DNA from 3 places in the Caballeronia sp. GAFFF2 genome. Region 3 is predicted to be linked to each of the others. Evidence: predicted binding sites of a transcription regulator. Region 3 holds the regulator's gene; each other region holds the start of a gene.
What was found. Region 3 encodes FliA, which starts transcription of late flagellar genes. Its sites were predicted from a motif close to CTAAAGTTTNNNNNNNNNNNGCCGNTA; they were not measured.
Positions count from the first base shown of each region.

Region 1: flgM (flagellar biosynthesis anti-sigma factor FlgM) is a predicted target of FliA. The motif match lies at 2,040-2,066, and genes of this name have one in related genera.
Region 2: NCT04_RS00915 (flagellin) is a predicted target of FliA. The motif match lies at 2,542-2,568, and genes of this name have one in related genera.

Region 1 is NZ_JALQDA010000035.1:188,389-192,557, forward strand. Features, by position in the region: gene gcvA (transcriptional regulator GcvA) at 1-486, shown strand, start outside; gene NCT04_RS27030 (EAL domain-containing protein) at 576-1,352, shown strand; gene flgM (flagellar biosynthesis anti-sigma factor FlgM) at 1,705-2,010, opposite strand; gene NCT04_RS27040 (TetR/AcrR family transcriptional regulator) at 2,261-2,866, shown strand; gene NCT04_RS27045 (type 1 glutamine amidotransferase domain-containing protein) at 2,995-3,681, shown strand; gene NCT04_RS27050 (hypothetical protein) at 4,040-4,169, shown strand, end outside.
Region 2 is NZ_JALQDA010000003.1:92,667-96,835, forward strand. Features, by position in the region: gene fliD (flagellar filament capping protein FliD) at 1-1,126, opposite strand, end outside; gene NCT04_RS00915 (flagellin) at 1,306-2,442, opposite strand; gene NCT04_RS00920 (tetratricopeptide repeat protein) at 2,718-4,169, opposite strand, start outside.
Region 3 is NZ_JALQDA010000023.1:184,664-188,832, reverse strand. Features, by position in the region: gene flhF (flagellar biosynthesis GTPase FlhF) at 1-987, shown strand, start outside; gene NCT04_RS14490 (MinD/ParA family ATP-binding protein) at 980-1,900, shown strand; gene NCT04_RS14485 (RNA polymerase sigma factor FliA) at 1,919-2,650, shown strand; gene NCT04_RS14480 (GGDEF domain-containing protein) at 2,745-3,839, opposite strand; gene NCT04_RS14475 (Rieske 2Fe-2S domain-containing protein) at 4,043-4,169, shown strand, end outside.

The DNA of each region.
Region 1 (4,169 bases), on a different contig from region 3:
ATCGGCGATGCCTTCGATATCGGCATACGCTCGGGTCATGAACAAGGCGCGGGCGTCGTATCGCGCTCGTTGATGGCCGATGTGCGCTTGCCGGTGTGCAGCCCCGCGCTGCTGCGTCAGCGTCCCATAGCAAGCGTCGCGGATCTGCGTCATCACGCGCTGCTGCATTCCGCCAGCACGCGCACGAGTTGGTCGTCGTGGCTCAAGGAGGCGGGCGCGGCGGACTTGCGCGCGGCCCGGCACGTCGAGTTCGAGCACACATATCTGCAACTCGCTGCTGCAGCGGAGGGGCTTGGCGTGGCGCTCGCGTCGTTGCCGCTGATCGGACGCGATATCGCCGAAGGCCGACTCGTATGCCCGATCGCGGCGCCGGCGTGGCGCGCGTCCGATTACACACTGGTGATCAACGCAGACCGCGTCGGGGATGACGCCGTGGTTTCCTTCGAGAAGTGGATCATGGCGAGCGCGGGAGGTGCCGGAAGTTAAAGAAGCGCGTCCCATCGTCCGATATATTGAAGGCCGGCGCGAGATGGCAAGCTGTCGCTTCAAAGACCAACTTTTCAGACGAACGAAACATGATCAAAATTCACGAGGCGGGACAGCCGGCAAACGGCCCCGTTCGCTGCGGTGGCTGCAATAGCCCCGAAGTGGCGCAGATCGAAATGGCCTTTGCGTTTCAGCCTATCGTCGACGTGCGGTCGGGCAGTCCCTATGCCTACGAGGCGCTCGTACGCGGGCCGAATGGCGAATCGGCGGGTTCGGTGTTGTCGCAGGTCGACGACTCGAACCGTTATAACTTCGATCAACGTTGCCGCACGACTGCAATCGAGCAGGCGGCAAGCATGGGCATGGACAGCTTTCTGTCGATCAACTTCATGCCGAACGCGGTCTATCAGCCTGCGGCATGCATTCGCAGTACCTTCGAGGCCGCCGAAAAACACGGCTTCCCGGTGAATAAGATCATCTTCGAAACCATCGAAGGTGAAAACATCATTAGCCGTTCGCATCTGGTGCAGATTTTCCGCGCGTATAAATCGTTCGGCTTTCAGACCGCGATCGACGATTTCGGCGCGGGTTATTCAGGGCTCACACTGCTCGCCGACTTTCAGCCGGACTTGATCAAGCTCGACATGGCATTGGTGCGCGACATCGACACCGACACCGTGCGTCAGCGGATCGTTGCCGGCGTCTTGAAGATTTGCAGTGATCTGGGAATTCGCGTGATCGCGGAAGGCATCGAGACGCAAGGCGAGCGCGATTTTCTGGAAGCAGCCGGCGTGAGCCTGATGCAAGGCTATTTGTTCGCCAAGCCCTCGTTTAAAGAGATGCCTGCGATTGCCAATGTGCGTTAATGCAGGGTGCCAAAATGTTGAAAGCCGTGCTTGGGACGTTGCTAATCGTTTTGGCGGGATGCGCGGTGCCTGGTGCGCCGGCATCGCCAGAGAATAGCGTTGGAGCCGAAGGGTCGGCCACCCAAGCTCCGGCATCGACTGATCATTCACATTCAGAGCGTGTCGAGGCGCCGCGCAGAAATCCGAAGATGTATGGGCCGCCAGGCGAGTGATTGGTGTCGGGCTCACTACGCGTCGGTCCGCTCGACTACGAATCTGCAGAATCGGCCATGCCATTTGAACGGGGCATTTGGTTTTGTCCCCCGACGCTTTGCGCTATGCCGCCCGCGCTCCATTCCCGCTTAACCACCCATCAACGCATCGTCGTCTTGAGCAAATCGCCTGCGGTGCTCAACATGCCGCTCGCAATCTTGCCCGAGTCGATCTTGTAGGTTCCATCACGCAGAGCCGCCTTGATCGATTCGACCTTCGCCGTGTCGATGTCCGCGCCGCCCGTGACTTGCATAGACGACAACGAGGACAACGTCACTTTCGAACTGGTTGCGTTGGTCGCGCTGGTTTGCTGCACGCCGCCCGTAGCCTGCACATCGCGTTTGCTTGCTACGCGAAAGGTGTCGGATTGGAGTGCGGCGGGCGTGTTGTTCGATTCGATCTTCATGGCTTCGGCTCCTTGTCTGTTGAGTTCTTTAACGGAGTGGGGCTTGAAATCTTTACCAAGCCCGGCGGCCTGCCGACACCCTCGCAACCTCGTCCAGCCCGCATAGCCTTATCCAGTAAGCCTCCCGTGTATTTGCAACAAATTGAAACAAAGTGTGAGGAATCGCACATAGACCGGACTTGGCGTCTGCGAGGGCAAGAAATTTCTTAAAATACTAGACGACTGGTCTACTATAAGCTAAAGTCCACCCATGCCTACCGCAAACACATCAGAAACCGTCGACGTCCGCGAAAACATCATTACCGTCGGTCAACGGTTGATCGGCGCCAAAGGCTTTTCCGCCGTCGGCCTGAATGAGATTCTCACGGAAGCCGGCGTGCCGAAGGGCTCGTTCTATCATTATTTTGGCTCCAAGGATGCGTTCGGCGTGGCGCTCCTGGAACGCTATTTCGAGGACTACCTGAACGACCTCGACCAGACGCTAGCGCAGCCCGGACTGAGCATGGCGCAGCGGCTGACGAACTACTGGAGCATCTGGCAAGAAACCCAGTCCTTCTTCGATTGCCAGGGCAAATGTCTCGCGGTCAAGCTCGGCGCCGAAGTGGCGGACATGTCGGAGGCCATGCGCGCCACGCTGAAGCGCGGCACGGCGGGGATCGTTAGCCGTCTTGCAAGTGCAATCGAAATCGGTGTGGCGGAAGGCTCGCTTTCGATCGAAGGTGATCCGCAAAGCGTCGCGCAGAGCTTGTATCAACTGTGGCTCGGCGCCAGCATCATGGTGAAGATTGTTCGCAACACGCAGCCGTTTGAAGTGGCGACGACGACAACGCAGCAGATCTTGCGACTTGCTCCCTGACGAAGCAGGGAGCGAGGTGCCAGCACTTCTTTAGAGGTGCTTTTTTTGAAGCATTTACTAGACGACTGGTCTACTAACCCCATCAACCTTCTTTACGGTTTCGCCTTACTCACCCACGGAGATGCAACATGAAAGTGCTCATGGTTCTGACCTCGCATGACCAACTCGGCAACACGGGCCGCAAGACGGGTTTCTGGCTCGAAGAGCTGGCCGCACCCTACTACGCCTTCAGGGATGCGGGCGCGGAAATCGTGCTGGCATCGCCTAAAGGTGGTCAGCCGCCGCTCGACCCGAAGAGCAACGAGCCGGCCAATCAGACCGAAATGACACATCGTTTCGAAGCCGATTCGCAGGCTACCGCGCAGCTTGCCAGCACGGTAAAGCTCGATCTCGTCTCGCAAGCCGATTTCGATACCGTGTTTTATCCGGGCGGTCATGGTCCGCTCTGGGACCTGGCCGAAGACAAAAACTCGATCGCCCTGATCGAAGCCTTCTTGGCCGCTGGCAAGCCTGTCGCGCTGGTCTGCCACGCACCTGGCGTGCTGCGCCATGTCCGCACGCCGGAGGGCGCACCGCTTGTCGAAGGCAAACGAGTCACGGGCTTCACCAACTCCGAGGAAGCCGCGGTCGGACTGACCGATGTCGTGCCGTTCCTCGTTGAAGACGAACTCAAGGCGAAGGGCGGCATCTATTCGAAGCTCGAAGACTGGGCACCTTATGTCGTCACCGATGGCCTTTTGATTACCGGGCAGAACCCGGCTTCATCGTCGTCCGCTGCGGCGACGTTGATGAAGCACCCGGCGCTCGCGCAATAACCGACGTTGACGTTACCGGCGCGCGCGGCCATTGGGCGGCCGCGCGCCATGGAACCCACGCTCGTGCCAGGACTTGCGATGCACGGGCAAATTGCCGGGCGCGTGAGCTCGTCGATCCCACATCACGAAACCAGCCCGCGTGTCGTGAGAAATCCTGCTGCGTGGCAGCATGCACGCGTTGCACATAGCCCCGGTGCGTTTCTCATCGCGGAATTTTCTCTCCAACCCTCTGATTCAACGCGCAAATTTAGCCGTCATTTTCCTCGATGCAGCGCCACGCTTAAGGGCTACGCTCTTATATAAGAGGCAGCCGCAGTCACGGCGCTTGCCCGACGCTTCCTACAACGCCGGAGTCATCATGATGCAAATCTACGTTGAACCCTTGCCCAAGGGCCGATGGGGCCCGATCGATGGATACACACTCGAGTATCCCGACGGCACGAAGATCACCGAGCAGGTGTTCAGTTCAGAAAAGCTCGCGGTCAGCG
Region 2 (4,169 bases), on a different contig from region 3:
AACCCACGCCCTTGGCAATCGTGCTGGAAAGGGCGTTGCGAATGGTGTTCATCATCGAGTCGCCGAGCAGCGCGCCGCCTTGCGAACCGGCTGCCTGGGTCGAATCGAACGAAGTCAGCGACGCGGCCGTCGTGATGAAGTTGTTGTACGCGGTGACGAAACCATCGATGGCCGTCTTCTGCGTAGCCGTGTCCTGCGCGATGGTCAAGGTCTGCGTCGTGTTGACCGCATCCGACGTGAGATTCAGCGTCACGCCGGACAGCGCCGTCGTGACCGCATTGGTCGAGCTGCTGGCAGGCGTGCCCGCGATGGTGAAGTTGGCGTCCATGCCGGCCGTCGTCTGCGTCCAGTTCGACGAGCTGATGGCCGTCTGTGCCGGAACCGCATTGCCGTTCGAATCTGTCGTGGCGGCGCTCAACGTCGATGCCACGTTGAGTTTGGACAAACCGTTGTCGTCGGGCGTCGTGCCGTCGGACTGCATGTTCGGCGTGACCGCCACGGTAATGCCGTTGGCCTGGCCCGTCGACGCCGAGCGCAGCACGAGGTGCGCGCCATCGGTGCCGTTGACGACCGCCGCCGTGATGCCGGGGTTACCGCTTGCCTTGTTGATCGCGGACGCAATGCCCGCGAGCGTGTTGTTCGAAGAGTCGATGCTGATCGACATGTCCTTGCCGCCCACCGACAGCTTCATCGTGCCCGTGCCGAGTTGCGCGGTGCTGGTGAACGCGGTGGAGGTAAGCGATTGCGAGGTGGCGATGTTGCTGACCGCGACCGAATAAGTGCCCGCGACCGCGCCGGTGCTGGCCGTGCCGGTCAGACCCTTGCCGCTGCCGGTCGCCGTGAAGGCGCCGAGCGTCGTGCCGTCCGCGAGCGAACTCACCGAGCTTTGCAAAAGCGACAGCACGGACTTGAGCGTGCCGACCGCGGTGAGCTGGGTGTTGTCCTTGGTTTGCTTGGCTGTCAGCGCATCCGTCTGTCCGGCGACCTTCGCGTTGACGATGGCGGTGACGAGCGAGTTCACATCCATCGTGGAGTTGGTCGAGCCACTGATGATCGACTGCGCGGCCTGCTGGACGGCGCTGGTCGGATCGACCGTGGATGCCGAAGTGGTTGCTACCGTGGACATGTATGGCTCCGTTTCTGGCTTCTTGCCGTGAGCGGTTGAAGATGCGTTTTACTGCGCCGTCAGCAGGCGATTCGTCATGAAGGCGCCTCTGGCGGAAATGCAAATCGGGAGGCAAGCCTCCCTGGGTACGTCGCCGGCGCGCCGTGATCGAGACGCGCCGGTTACTGCGTCGGCGATGCTTAGCCGAGGAGCTTCAGAACCTGCTGGGGCATCGAGTTCGCTTGCGCCAGAACCGAGATACCAGCTTGTTGCAGAACCTGAGCCTTCGAGAGGTTCGCGGTTTCTTGCGCGAAGTTCGCGTCGGTGATCTGCGACTGAGCGGACGACAGGTTGGTCGACTGCGCGGTCTGGGTAGCGGCAACCGAGCTGAAGCGGTTCTGCACGGCGCCCAACTGAGCTTGCAGCGAGTTCACTGCATCCAGTGCGTTGTCGACTGCCTCGATTGCGGACGATGCGCCGTTCGCCTTGCTGATGTCGATTTGCGACACTTGCGGCGGCGTGTTGTTCGCGGTCAGCGCGCCGACTTCGGACGTTTGAGCTGCGGTTGCCGAAGGAACGTTGGTGCTGTTCAGGCTGATGCTCGTGCTGCCTGCGGACAGACCCGTGAACACGTTCGACGAGGCGAACGAGCTGCCGAGTGCCTTGTTGTCCTGGTCGGTGAACGTGTAGCCGCCGGAGCCGTCAGCGATGACGTTGACCGACGTGATCGTTGCCGAACTGGCAGCTGCGGATGCACCCGTGTCGCCCAGGCTCAGACCGTCGACCGTGCCGATGACCGTGCCCTTCTGCGGGTTGCTGCCGCCGAGCGACAGAGCCGAGACGTTTGCTGCCGAGCCGAGGTCGATCGTGATCGACTGGCCGACGTTCGCGCCAACCTGGAACGTCTTGCTGCCGGCGGTGCCGTCGAGCAGGTTCGTGCCGTTGAACGTGGTTTGCGACGAGATACGGTTGATTTCGCTGATACGCTGCGTCACTTCTTGTTGCAGCGAGGTCTTGTCAGCCGTCGACAGCGAGCCGCTCGATGCTTGCACGGCCAACTGACGGATACGCTGAAGGTTGTCCGTGATCTGCGACAGACCGCTCGAAGCCGTCTGAACCATCGACACGCCGTCGTTCGCGTTCGAAACGCCTTGGTTCAGGCCGTTGATCTGCGAGGTCATGCGCGAAGCGATTGCGAGGCCAGCTGCGTCGTCTGCTGCGCTGTTGATGCGCTTGCCCGACGAAAGACGCGTGATTGCCGACGACAGTGCGCTTTGCGTGCCGTTCAGGTTTTGCTGAGCGACCAGCGAGTTGATGTTGCTATTGATACCGATCATTTTGTTTCTCCGATGAGGCCTGGCGCATTTATCTGAGTTGATAACGCCATCGTTTGGCGGAAGCGTCCGTCGTTTGTTTGTTTGGCCGCTTGTTTAGGTTTTCGGCCCGTGCTAGGCAAACTTTAGTGCTCGTTTCGATTTGCCTGATAAATACCTGGAAATCCGTGCTAAAGCTTGCCCAGCGGGGCTCTGCTGCCGATGCTCGCGGTTTTTGAATGCCCCGTCTGAGAGCTTTAACGGCAGACGGAGCGACTTCTTTCGTTAAAAAATTCGCTTCAGACGTCGAACGTGGCCGCAGCCTTGCCGGCGCACCAGCGCTGCCACATCTGGCGCATGCTGGCGGAGAGCGCGCGGGCCACCGTGTCGGGCTGGAAGCCCGGCGATTGCAGGCAGCGCTCGCGCATGCCGGCGCGGATCTGCGCGAGTTCTTCGACCCGGCCCGCCCATTCGATGCCCTTCGCGACGAAGTCCGCGCGGTCGCGAGCCACGAAGTCGCCGAGGCCCGTGTTGGAAAGCACCGACGTGCTGCCTCGGCTCGCGATCAGTTCGCCGGGCAAGGTGAGCGTGGGCACGCCCATCCACAGCGCCTGCATGGTGGTGACGCCGCCCGCGTAAGGGAACGTGTCGAGCGCGATATCGGCGTCGAGGTGATGCGCGAGATAGCGCACGAGCGACGAGCGCTGACGAAACTCGAGCCGGCTCACATCGATTCCTTCCTTCTCGAACCAATCGATCAGAATCGTGTGGCTGTTGTCGCGCGGCACGCCTGCGATCAACATGCGCGCATCCGGCACCGCGCGCAGCAGTTCCGACCACAGCGCGATGGTGCGCGGACGCAGTTTGTTGAAGCGGTTGAAGCTGCCGAAAGTGATGTGGCCGTTGGTGAGCGCGGGCAACGCGTTGAGCGCCGGCGCATGTTCCGAGGGCTTGAAAGGCGCATACGCCGGCAGATACGCCAGCTTTTCGACGAACTGACCGTCGATCTGTTCTTCAGGCACATAGTGGCGATCGCCGATGTAGTAATCCATCGCGGTCATGCCGGTCGTGCCGAGATAGCCCATCCACGTCGCCTGGATCGGCGCGGGTTTGCGCGCGAAAGTCAGCAGGCGGTTATAGGCCGTGTGCCCCGAAAGATCGATCAGCACGTCGATGCCGTCCGCGCGAATCTTGTCGGCGAGCGCGGCATCGCTATAACCCGAGACGTCGTGCCAGCGCGGCACGATATCGCGCAGCGTGCGCGTGACCTCGTCGGTCACCGAGCGGTTGTAGTACGCGTGCACCGTGACGCTGGGATCGTTCACGAGATAGCGGAACACCGGCTCGATGAAGACAGCCACCGGATGCTGGTTGTAGTCGCCCGAGACGAAGCCCACGCGAATGCAGCGGTTCGGGTCCGGCTGGTTCCGATGCTTCTTCCACGTCGATTGCAGCGGCTTCGCGCATTGCTCGGCGAAGTACAGATGCTGCTCGAAGTACGCCTTCCGGTCGATTTCTTCCTTGTGCGACAAGCAGAACAACAGGTTCTCGTGCGCGCTGTCGCAAGTTGGATCGAGTTCGATCGCGCGACGCGAATGCTTCTCCGCGTCGTCGAACCGCGTCTGGTCCATCAGCACCACGCCGAGCGTTTCGTGCGCTTTCGCCGACAACGGCGCGAGTTCCACGGCGCGACGGCAAGCAGCTTGCGCGTCGTCGAGGCGCATCAGCGAGCGCAGCGTCACGCCGAGAAT
Region 3 (4,169 bases):
GAGCAAGTCGTCAACGAAACGGTGATGAACGAACTCTCGTCGATGCGCGAGATGATGGAAGAGCACTTCTCGGGTTTGCTGTGGGGCGACCGCCAGCGCCGCAACCCGACCAACTCGGCCTTGACCAAGCGCCTCTTCGCCGCCGGTTTCTCCGCGCAACTCGTGCGCATGGTGATCGACAACATGCCGTCGATGGAGAACGTGGAAAACGCGCTCGAATGGGTGCAGCAAGTTCTCGAATCGAATCTGCCGGTGATGCCGAGCGAAGACGCGTTGATGGAACGCGGCGGCGTGTTCGCGCTGATGGGCCCGACGGGCGTCGGCAAGACGACGACCACGGCAAAGCTCGCGGCGCGCTGCGTGATGCGCTTCGGCGCCAGCAAGGTCGCGCTCCTGACGACGGACAGCTACCGGATCGGCGCGCATGAGCAACTGCGCATCTTCGGCAAGATTCTCGGCGTCTCGGTGCACGCGGTAAAGGACGGCGCCGACCTGCAACTCGCGCTCTCCGAACTGCGCAACAAACATATCGTGCTGATCGACACGATCGGCATGAGCCAGCGCGATCGCACGGTCTCCGACCAGATCGCGATGCTGTGCGGCACGGGTCAGCCGGTGCAACGCCTGTTGCTGCTGAACGCCACGAGCCACGGCGACACGCTCAACGAAGTCGTGCAGGCCTACAAGAGTGCGCCGGACCAGCCGCCGCTCGCGGGCTGCATTCTGACCAAGCTCGACGAGGCGACCAACCTCGGCAGCGTGCTCGATACGGTCATCCGCTACAAGCTGCCGGTGCATTACGTATCGACCGGTCAGAAGGTGCCGGAGAACTTGTACGTCGCAACCAAGCGTTTCCTCATCAAGAGCGCGTTCTGCATTCCGCGCGATGGCTCGCCTTTCGTGCCGCAAGACGACGATGTGCCGGCGCTTTTGTCCGCACTGTCCGCACGCGCCACGACAGAACTGCATGGAGTCCATTTTGGATAAGTTCGTGCTCGATCAGGCTGAAGGCCTGAGAAGGCTGCTGACGCGCGCCAGTTCTCGCGTGGTGGCTGTAGTGGGCGGACCGGCGGGCATCGGTTGCACGTCGGCGGTAGTGAACCTCGGCGCGGCGTTGTCCGTGCATGGCAAGGATGTGCTCGTCATCGACGAGCGGCATAACGCGGGCTCGGTCAGCCGCATGGCGGGTGTGGATGGCGCGGGCGCGCTCTCGGCGGTGATGTCCGGCCGTCGCGAATTGCAGGATGTCGCGGTGCGCACGCCGATGGGTTTTTCGCTGATCGCCGCACCGCGCGATGAACGTATCAGCCACGATGCGGCGCAAGCACGCGCGCTGCTCGACGGCCCCGCGGATATCGTGCTGATCGATGCGCAACTCGATCGTAATGGCGCGCTCTCGTCGCTCGCGGCGCAGGCGCATGACTTTCTGATAGTGACGCGGGTAGCCGCGTCGGCGATCACCGAGGCGTATGCGTGCATGAAGCGCTTGCACTACGCCCACGCGATCGGCCAGTTCCGCGTGCTGATGAATCACGTGCAGGACGCAGCCGATGCAGCGGTCGCGTTCGACAACCTCTCGGGTGTCGCGAGCCGTTATCTGGCCGTGTCGCTCGTGCAGGCAGGGTATGTGTCCGAGGATGCGCGCGTCGCTCGGGCGAGGGAGCTCTCTCGGTGTGCGGTGGAAGCGTTTCCGGCTACGGCCGCGGCGCGCGACTACCGCTACATCGCAGCCGAGCTGCTGCACTGGCCGATGCGTCCCGCGCCGTTTTCGCGCGGCGACGAAGCGAGCCAGTACGACGCGCACATTCCGGTTGGCGAGTCTGGTGAAAGCGGACGGAAAGCGGCGCACCGAGCGGCGGCGTTTTCCGATCATGCAATGAGCAGCACGGCGTCGATGTGATATTGAAAGGTGAACAGGATGTATAACGCCCAAGGCAAACTCTCGCAGTCCGACGTGCTTACGAAATATGCGCCGCTCGTTCGCCGCCTCGGACTCCAGCTCGTCGCCAAAATGCCGGCGAGCGTCGATCTCGACGATCTGATCCAGGCCGGCATGATTGGCCTCCTCGATGCGGCTAGCCGCTACAAGGAAGATCAGGGCGCCCAGTTCGAAACCTACGCAAGTCAGCGTATTCGCGGCGCCATGCTCGACGAGTTGCGCGCCAACGACTGGTTGCCACGCAGCATGCGCAAGACATCGCGCGAAGTGGAGTCGGCGGTACACAAGGTGGAACAGAACCTTGGCCGTTCGGCCAGCGAGACCGAAGTCGCCGAGCACATGAAGATGCCGCTCGACGAGTATCAGTCGATGCTGCAGGACTTGCACGGCAGCCAGTTGATCTATTACGAAGACTTCGACCGCTCGGCGGACGACGAGCCGTTCCTCGACCGTTACTGCGTCGATCGTTCGGACCCGCTGTCGGCGCTTCTGGACGACAGTCTGCGCGGCGCGCTGATCGAAGCCATCGACAAGTTGCCGGAGCGCGAGAAGCTGCTCATGAGCTTGTACTACGAGAAGGGCCTCAACCTGCGCGAAATCGGCGCGGTGATGGAAGTGAGCGAGTCGCGCGTGTGCCAGTTGCATAGCCAGGCCGTGGCGCGTTTGCGTGCGAAGCTGCGGGAACAGTCGTGGACTAGCGTCGAGGCTTGAGTTCCGAGTTGTAGAGGCGCGCGAAGCCCCGAACCGGGGCCGCGCGCTTTTTGCTTTTGCCTTTGCAAAGGCGCTCGAATGCGCGCGGATGGGCTCAATGCATCTCGAAGTCGCGCGCCTCGGCGAACACCGTCTTGCCTTCGCCGAGACTCTTTGCGCGATACATCGCGCGATCGGCGGCTCTCAGCACGGCGGTGATATCGGCGTCATGCGCTTCTGCCGCGCTCGACAGCAAGCAGGCGCCGATACTCGCCGATACGCTCACTGGTCGCTCCTGCACCAGCGTGAGGTCGGCGAGCGCCGAATGGATGCCATCGGTGAGCGTGAGCACCGCGCTGCGATCGCGCATGTTGCGCGCGAGCACGACGAACTCGTCGCCGCCCAGCCGCGCGATGGTGTCGGTCTTGCGCATGCGCCGTGCAAGCAATTGCGCGAACGACTGCAACAGCACGTCGCCGACCGCGTGACCGTAGGTATCGTTCACGCCCTTGAAGCCGTCGAGGTCGATCAGTAGCAGTGCGCTGGTATTCGCGTCGGCGGCTTCGGGCGCGGACATCGCGCGATTCACGGTTTGTTCGAGCGCGTAACGGTTATAGAGGCCCGTGAGCGGGTCTGTCGATGCCTGCCGCGCCAGCACGCGATTCGCGCTGCCAAGCCTGTCGACCAGCACACTCAGATACACCGACGCGCCCAGCACGCTCAGCGCGAGCCCGAGCGCGGCGGCGCGGTTTGCCACCCACCACGGTTGCCACAACGCCAGCGCGACGATCGCGACGAGCGCCATCGCGCACGAAATGGCGAGCGTGCGCTTGCCGTAGCGGCATCCCGAGCCGATCAGAAACCAGAACACCACCCACAGCAGCGGCAAGGCGAGCGTGCCGCAGAGAAAGAACATCGCGCCGAGCAACGCCTGATCGAGGATAGTGGTGATGACGAGCCGGACGTTGGACAGCGCCATCATCCGGCTGACGAGCAATAGTGTGATTGCACCGTAGGACACGTAGAGCGCGATCAACCGCGTGATCAGCGACGCGTTGGCCGAAGGGTGCCGCCACGCATACACCGCATAAGCCAGCAGAACTGCCGCTCCCATCCCGATACGCAGCATGGCTTGCTCGCGTTCGGGATTCCGGTTGCCGGACCATGCGAAGGCATAGGCCCGGCGTGCCGGTTGATGCGCCTGCTCCATACTGAACCCCTGGTGGTGATTTCTTGCTGTTATGGTCTTTTGCGCGTGTCTTTGCTGTCGCGCTTTTGTCTTATTGCGGCCCCGTCGCGATGTTCGTCCCCGACGACTGGTATTTTGCAACGTTTTGCCAAGCTGCTGTGAATCGTGTAAGAACGCATCTCGGACAGATGATTAACGGCGTTTTCTGCGGATGCTTCAGTGCTATGAGCGACGACTTTTCTCTCGCTGGCGAATGGCTGGCGGTCTGTAATGGCGATGACGTGCCGGCGGGTTCGACGCGAGCGTTCATCGTCGCGGATGAGCGCATCGTCGTATGGCGCGATGCCGAAG